2 linked regions of the Breoghania sp. L-A4 genome follow. The main gene of each other region encodes a partner of the protein of the gene in region 2 in a complex. Links are inferred from orthologs where the notes say so. Each region holds a gene or a part of one and is shown on either strand. Other genes may lie near its edges.

Region 1 (3,908 bases), 4.2 Mb from region 2 along the record:
CTCGGCAAGGACCGGGTCGCGCTGCTGCAGGCGCTCGAAAAGCTGCTCGCGTCGCTGGAACGCAAGCCCGAACTGGTGGCTCTTGTCGGCAAGCTGGTGCCCAACACCGTCGTTAGCGGGGGCAGCGACAGCGGCTTGGCGGGTGCGGCGGCGATCTTCGGCAATGCGCTCAAGGGCGTGCAGGGTGGTTCAACCACTCCTGAGACCCGCCAATAGCCAGACCGCGCGCGGGCGCGTCTTGGCTGAATGGGGTCAACTGCCGGGCGCGCGATAGCCCGGCAGCGACCAGCCCCACTGGATCGAGCCGCCGCGCAGGACAAAGGCCGCCAGCGCTCCAACGACCGCCGCCGACCATGGCGGGGCTTCGGCCGCCACGAGTCCGACGAAGCACGACGCGCCGACGAACGCGGCGGTCAGATAGAGCTCGGACTTGATGATGGCGCTTGGCTGTCCGGCGATCGTGTCGCGAATGACACCGCCGAAACTCGCCGTCGCCACCCCCATGAACACCGCCACGACCGGCTGGCCGGTCAGCGCCATGGTCTTCGCGGCGCCCATCACGCTGTAACACGCCAGCCCCACCGCGTCGGCCCAGCGCAACGGCTTGCCCCAGGCCTCGCCCAGATGAGCGAGATACCAGGTGGCCACACCAATTCCGAGGCAGACGATCAGGTAGGTCTGGTCGGCAACCCAGAACACCGGGGCGCCCAGCAGCAGGTCGCGCAACGTGCCGCCGCCGATGCCGGTGAATGTCGCGAACAGGATGAAGGCGAGGATGTCGAGCTTCAGCCGCGAGGCCGCGATGCCGCCGGAAATCGCGAAGACGGCAACGCCGACAAAATCCAGAATCTGCAGCATGCTCCACCCCCGCATAAAAAAGGCGCCGGATTGCGCCGGCGCCCTGTCATATCATGCCCGTGAGCGCGATGCTCAGGCGGTCTTGTCGACTGTCTGTCCGGGATCACCGGAGACCGGACGGGGTGCCGGCTTCGGCGCGCCCTTGGCGACGCCGACCATGGCCGGGCGCAGCACCCGCTCGCCGATCACGTAGCCGGTCTGTACAACCTGCACCACGGTGCCATTGGGCACGTCGGCGTTGGGCACTTCGAACATCGCCTGATGGAAGTTCGGGTCGAATTTCTCGCCTTCCGGATTGATAGGCCGCACGCCATGCTTCTCGAGCTGGTTGAGCATCTCGCGCTCGGTCATGCCGATGCCGTCGATCAGCGCCTTCAGCCCTTCGTCGGCGGATTCGCGGGTCTCGGCCGGCAGCGCCTCCAGCGCGCGGGACAGATTGTCGCTCACCGTCAGCATGTCGCGGGCGAAGCTCGCCACCGCGTATTGCTTGGCGTCGCGGACCTCGCGCTCGGTACGCCGGCGCAGGTTTTCCATTTCCGCCAGCGTGCGCAGGGTCTGATCCTTGAGGTCGGCGTTTTCGCGCACGAGCGCTTCCACCGCTTCCTCGACACTGATCCCGCCTGCGCCGGAGTCGTCCGCTGAAGGCGTCTCGGCCTGTTCAGTGTCCGGCTCGTATCCGGCTTCCATCTTGTCGGTCTCGTCCGTCATCGTGATCCCGTGAACGTCAGATTGATCGAAAATCGTCTGCGGCGCCTGCGCCGCGCCTGCTTGTGCATGGACCCGTCGTCCAGAGCCCTGCACGCAACGGCAACACCGCGGGCGCGCCTGCCACGACGCGCATTTGAGGCTTTTTGGTCCGAAAATCAAGACCGGGACACCCCTGCGCGGCATGTCGAACGCCAACTGGTCGCAAGGGAGATCCGAAAAAACGACAAGACCCCGGCCGCGTGCGGCCAGGGTCTGAACGTCGAAGGCCGGTGATCGTCAGATCGAGGCGTTGACCCAATCGAGCAGCTTGCCCTTCGGGGCCGCGCCCACCTGTGTTGCCGCCGGCTGGCCGTCCTTGAACAGAATCAGTGTCGGAATCGAGCGCACGCCGAACTTGATGGCGGTCGCCTGATTCTCGTCGATGTTGAGCTTGACGACCTTCACCTTGCCTTCCATCTCGTTGGAAATCTCTTCCAGCGCGGGGGCGATCATCTTGCACGGGCCGCACCATTCGGCCCAGAAATCGACCACGACGGGCTCGGAGGACTTCAGCACATCGGCATCGAAAGACGCGTCGCTGACTGTAACGGTCGTCATGTTGAACCTCTCAACGGTTTCGGGTTGATGCCCGGAATATCAGTGTCTCTGAACCGGCGCCGGGAGTCCGCGCCATCAGTTGATGCAGAACGTAGGAACGCAACTGCCCACCGTCAAGCAACTGTATCCTCGTCACCGGCGATTGCGGAGGCAAGGGATTCCAGCCGCGCGGCGGGAACCTCCATCAGGCATGGGTCGCCGTCCACAATAGCACCGCGCGCACCGGCTTGTCGGGATAAAGGTCGCGCAACAGCCGCCGGTAGACAGCGAGCTGGGCGATATACTCGGCTGGCACGGCGTCCAGCGCCTGCGGCGGGCGCGCATTCGTCTTGTAGTCGACGATGAGCACGGCCTCCTCGCTCACGACGAGCCGGTCGATCTGGCCCGACACCGCGAAGGTCGTCCCATGCGCACCTTGCAGGGAGCCCACGATGGGCACCTCGGCGCGCGCGCGGTTCGAGAACAGCGCCCCGAACCGCGGATCGTCGAGAACCCCGAAAACCTCGGAGACCAACTGCTCGCGCCGCTCCGCGAAGGCGCCGTCCAGCGCCGCGTCGAGATAACGCGCCGCCGCGGCCCGGCGTTCGTCCACAGCGACATCGGGCAGGGTCTGCAGCAGCCGGTGCACCAGCCGCCCGCGCACCAGGCCCCACTGGTCGGGCTGCAGCGCCGCATCCAGCGCGTGGCGCGGTTCCGGCTCCTCCATCCCGTCCGCATCCGCCAGCAAATCGCGCGCGCGCGAGGGCGCGAGCCTGCGGGGGCCTCGACCGCGGGCACGGCGGCGCGCGCCCAATCCGGCAGAACGGTGTCGGGCGCGGCCGTGCGGGCCTCGCTCCCGGAGGCCGCGGCGGCATGCATCGAGGCCCCGGGCCGCTGCCAGTGCAGGGCGCGGAGTTCGCCCTCCGCGTCGCGGATCTCGCGGGCGCCCGGTCGGAGGCCGCGCTCCACCAGCGCGTGCCAGCAGTCGTCGGACGCGCCGCGCGCCGGCCGCCAGCCGCAGACCACCAGCCGGTCGCGCGCCCGGGTCATCGCCACATACAGAAGCCGGCGGTATTCCTCGCCCGCCCGGGCGTGAACCGCCTGAAGCGCGTCGTGATGCCACTGGGTGCGCTCCGCCTTGACCGGCAGCCAGACGAGCGCGGGGGCGGAGAGCGGATTGTCGTCCAGCGCGCGGGGCAACACCGCAGGGTCGTGGCTTGAGTGCACGGGTTTGGCGCCGGTATCGACGAGAAACACCACCGGCGCCTCCAGCCCCTTGGCGCCGTGCACCGTCATGATGCGCACCGCGCCCGCCGCCGCGTCCATCTCGCGCTTCACCTGGGTGGGCGCGGCGGTCAGCCAGGCGAGGAAGCCTTCCAGTCCCGGAACGCCGGTGCTCTCGTAGGCCAGCGTCAGCGACAGGAATTCGTCCAGCACGTCGTCGACTTCCAGCCCCAGCCGTTCGCGCATCCGCCGCCGCCCGCCGTCGGGGCCGAGCACGCGGGCGAAGAACTCGTAGGGCGGCACGAAGTCGGCGCGCGCGCGCCAGCGCTCCAGCTGCTCGTAAGCGACGCGGAATTTCGGCTCCTCGCGCGCCGCCCGGCCCAGCGCCCGCCACAGGGTCGCGGGCCGCTTGTGGGCGATCTTGAACAGATCGTCGTCGTCGAGCCCGAACAACGGGCTCTTGAGCAGCGCCGCCAGGGACAGATCGTCTTCGGCCAGCAGGATGAAGCGGCCCAGAGCCACAAGGTCCTTGACCGCGATGT
Region 2 (4,107 bases):
CTTCATGTGACCGCGGCCGGATGATCGCCGCCCGGGTGTGGCGTGGCAATCGGCATGCCGCAATCGCATGGCTGCGACATTCTGTCAGGCCGTCAGATTGCCAAGGCGCAGATTAAAATCTGGGCGCGCTTAATTTTTCATCAAATAGTGGGATTGGACAAAAAAGAAGCCGGACTCCAGAGGAGCCCGGCAGTTCTGACCGCAATTGCTTGCGGTGCAATACCTTCCAGAGGGAACAGCTGGTTGCCTCGTCGTTTGCCGGGAGGAGATTGCAAACGATTTGACGATCAGCTGGCGCTTATATGCGCAAACGGTGCCCGCCAGACAAGCAGTTCGGACGCAATGCTGGTATGCGATTTTCGCATATGTGAAGGGAGCTGCTGAAACCGCAGCGTCAGAAGGTCCAGCGCTCGGCGTTCGACAGCAAAAAGTCCCGGAACGCGGTGATGCGCGCGGTGTTGCGCAGTTCCGCCGGGTAGACGAAGTAGGTGTCGAAACTGGGCGCCTGGGCCTCGGGAATCAGCTGCACCAGGCCAGAATCGGCCTCGATCAGATAGTCCGGCAGGATGCCGATGCCAATGCCGCGTTGAATGGCGCGTTTGATCGCGACCACATTGTTGACGCGCAGCGCGGTTCGCCGCCGCTGTCCTTCCGGCATGCCGGCGGTTTCCAGCCAGTTCATTTCGCGCAGATAGGCGGGGGCGGGCTCGCCGAACATGACGATGCGGTGGTTGTGGCTGTCGAGATCGTCGACGGTCGCGGGGCTGCCGAAGCGCTGCAGGTAGGCGGGCGAGGCATAGAGATGAAAGTGCACCGTGAACAGCTTGCGCTGGATCAGGTCGGGCTGCACCGGCTGGCGCAGGCGAATGGCGACATCGGCCTCGCGCATGGTGAGGTCCAGCTCGTCGTCGTTGAGGATGATCTGCAACTCGACATCCGGATACAGCTCGACAAATTCGTTCAGCCGTGACGTCAGCCAGGTGGAGCCCAGACCGACGGTCGTGGTGACCCGCAGCAGGCCGGAGGGCTTTTCCTTGCTGTCCGTCAGCCGGGCCTGCACGGCTTCGAGCTTGCGCAGCACGTCCTGCGCCGTGCGGTAGAGCAATTCGCCCTGTTCGGTCAGCAGCAGGCCTCTGGCGTGCCGGTAGAACAGCGAGACGCCGATCTCCTGTTCGAGCGCGGAGACCTGCCGGCTGACGGCGGACTGGCTCATGTGCAGCGTATCGCCGGCATGCGTGAAGCTGCCGGCCTGGGCGGCCGCATGAAAGATGCGCAGTTTATCCCAATCCATCACCGGTCCCCGGTTGGTCGGCGCGCCAGCGCAAGGAGATGGCCGGCACGCGCGGCAGCAATATGAGAGCCGGTTACTCGGCTGCTTCCTCGGAGACGGTTTCCAGCGCCGTCACGTATTTTTCCGCTTCCAAAGCCGCCATGCAGCCCATGCCGGCGGCCGTGACGGCCTGGCGATAGACTTCATCGGTCACATCACCGGCGGCGAAGACGCCCGGGATCGAGGTGCGCGTGGAATCGCCCTCGGTCCAGATGTAGCCCGACGGCTTCAGCTTGACCTGGTCCTTGAACAGTTCGACCGCCGGCGCGTGGCCGATGGCGATAAAGATGCCCTCGGCGTCCACGTCGGTGGTGGCGCCGGTCTTGACGTTCTTCAGCCGCGCGCCGGTGACGCCCATCGGCTGGCCGCCGCCGAGCACTTCCTCAAGCGCGCTGTCCCAGATCACGTTGATCTTCGGATTGGCGAATAGACGGTTCTGCAGGATCTTCTCGGACCGCAACTCGCCGCGGCGGTGCACCAGTGTGACGCTCTCCGCCAGATTGGCGAGATAGAGCGCTTCCTCGACGGCCGTGTTGCCGCCGCCGATCACGATGACCTTCTTGCCGCGGTAAAAGAACCCGTCGCAGGTGGCGCACGCTGAGACACCGAGGCCCTTGAACTTTTCTTCGGTATCGATGCCGAGCCACTTGGCCTGGGCGCCCGTGGCGATCACCAGCGCATCGGCGGTGTAGACGTCGCCGCTGTCGCCGATGAGCCGGACCGGCTTGGCGGTCACGTCGGCCTCCACGATGGTGTCGTAGATGATCTTCGTGCCGACGTTCTCGGCCTGCTTTTGCATCTGCTCCATCAGCCACGGACCCTGAATGGGATCGGCGAAGCCGGGATAGTTTTCCACATCGGTGGTGATCGTCAGCTGCCCGCCCGGCTGGATGCCGCACACCAGCGTCGGTTCCAGCATGGCGCGCGCGCCATAGATTGCCGCGGTGTAGCCCGCGGGGCCCGATCCGATGATGAGAAGCTTGCTGTGATACGTGGTCATGGCGTCTTGCCCGGGCTTGTCGCTGCCCGCGCATGCGGCCAACGGGGTCTGTAACGGTTACGCGTGCGCATCCGCCTTGCGGCGATAACGCTCGAGGATCGCGGCTGCGATCGTGCAGGTGGAATCTAGTGGCTCGTACCTATAGGTTTCAAGGCGTCCGGCAAAGGGGCGTGTGATCCCCAACTCTGACATTTTTTTGAGAAAATGCCGAATTTTCGCATGGCCGCCGCTTGGCTCGAACACCAGCACGGGTTTTCCGGTGACCGCGGCCTCGCCGACCATGTTGGTCGAATCCGCCGTCACCACCACGGCATCCGCGTGAGCGAGAAAATCGGCAAGCGGATTGCCGCCGGTTCCATCCCACAGCACGTGGTCGCCGGAGGCGGCGATCTCGCGCAGGACGCGGGCGAGTGACTCGGGCGTGCGCCGCGATGTGGTGATCATCAGGTGGGCGCCCGACGCGGCAAGGCTTTGCAGCTTGGCGGAGAGACTTTCGATGTCCCGGGGTGTGAAGGTGTGGTGCCGGCTGTCGCCGCCGACCAGAACCGCGACGCGCGGCGCGGGCAGGGCCGCAATGTCCGCCGGCGTCGCCGCGCGGCACTCTTCCAGTATCTGGGCGGAGAAGCGGTGCGGCGGTGTCGGTGTCGCCAGGACGTTGGGACCGCGCAAAGCATCATGCTCGGGAACCCAGATGAAGTCTGCGGCGCCGGCGCCTGTGCGCGGGTCTTTCAGAAATACCGTGAAGCAGGCGCCCCGGGAGGCGCGGCGCAGGGCGCGCAGGTAGGGTACGGCGCGGCGGCCCGAGGCGATGGCGACGTCGGGCCAGGGTGGGGCAAGCGGGCTACCAACGCGCGATGGCGCGTCGCGGGGGTCTATGGGGCCCCAGGGCATCAGCAGCGCGAACAGAGGGCGCGGTGCCACGCGCCGGATCGTGTAGGGCACGGCGAGCGCCTCGGCGACGCCGATGCATTGCGCCTCGTCGCCGGGTTTTCCGTCGCTCAGCACCCAAACGCTCCGGGGGGTGGCGAGTCTCGTCAAGCCGCGCGCCTTTCGTGATCTTTTCGAATCATGCGTGGAATTGTTATAGTCTTGCAAATTCACGCAAAGAATCATAACGAAGCCTCTGATGAATTGTGCACCTGCGAATACGAGGAGACCAGCGTGAAGGCGCGTCTTGATGCTATCGACTGGAAGATCCTGAAGGAACTTCAGGACAACGGGCGCATCACCAACGTGGAGCTGGCGCGGCGCGTCGGCATTTCCGCGCCGCCGTGCCTGCGCCGGGTGCGCGCGCTCGAGGAAGCCGGGATCATTCACGGCTACCGCACGCTGGTTGACGAGAAGCAGCTCGGCTACGACCTGACGGCGTTTGCCATGGTCGGCCTGCACAGCCAGGCGGAGAGCGATCTGCTGGCCTTCCAGGAAACCGTCGAGACCTGGCCGCTGGTGCGCGAGGCGCACATGTTGTCGGGCGAGGTGGATTTCCTGCTCAAGTGCGTGGCGCCGGACCTGCAGGCGTTCCAGACGTTCGTGATCCGGGATCTCACCGCCGCGCCGAACGTCGACAGTGTGCGCACCGCGCTGACCATCCGCCGCACCAAGGACGTGCCGCTGGTGCCGATCGACTGAGCCGGCTTGCGGGCGCGCTTCCGGACGTCCGCCTCAGAATGCAAAAAAGCCTCCCCGGGCGACCGGGGAGGCTTTTCATTCACGACAGGCGTGAATTAATCGATCGCGCGGAGCGAGCCAGCGGAGGTACGGCCGTCACGACCGGTCT

Evidence for each region. The genes of interacting proteins can lie anywhere in the genome.
Region 1: the proteins of trxB (region 2) and trxA are in contact, whole or in part, in a crystal structure (PDB 1F6M), measured with the Escherichia coli proteins. The link is inferred for Breoghania sp. L-A4 from one-to-one orthologs.

What each region holds. Positions count from the first base shown.
Region 1 is NZ_CP031841.1:435,163-439,070, forward strand. What follows is about bases 504-3,297. They hold trxA (thioredoxin TrxA), read right to left. Parts: upstream 2,164-3,297; coding sequence 1,843-2,163; downstream 504-1,842. Other genes in these bases: D1F64_RS02085 (trimeric intracellular cation channel family protein), read right to left, coding at 504-858; grpE (nucleotide exchange factor GrpE), read right to left, coding at 931-1,566; D1F64_RS24185 (PD-(D/E)XK nuclease family protein), read right to left, coding at 2,348-2,869. In the rest of the region: D1F64_RS02080 (hypothetical protein), read left to right, coding at 1-216; more of D1F64_RS02085, read right to left, coding at 253-503. UniProt on the Escherichia coli protein: Participates in various redox reactions through the reversible oxidation of its active center dithiol to a disulfide and catalyzes dithiol-disulfide exchange reactions.
Region 2 is NZ_CP031841.1:4,622,749-4,626,855, reverse strand. Bases 348-3,340 are described here. They hold trxB (thioredoxin-disulfide reductase), read right to left. Parts: upstream 2,331-3,340; coding sequence 1,365-2,330; downstream 348-1,364. Other genes in these bases: D1F64_RS21135 (mitochondrial fission ELM1 family protein), read right to left, coding at 2,388-3,335; D1F64_RS21145 (LysR family transcriptional regulator), read right to left, coding at 395-1,291. In the rest of the region: protein-methionine-sulfoxide reductase catalytic subunit MsrP, read left to right, coding at 1-10; D1F64_RS21130 (Lrp/AsnC family transcriptional regulator), read left to right, coding at 3,492-3,959; D1F64_RS21125 (cold-shock protein), read right to left, coding at 4,055-4,107.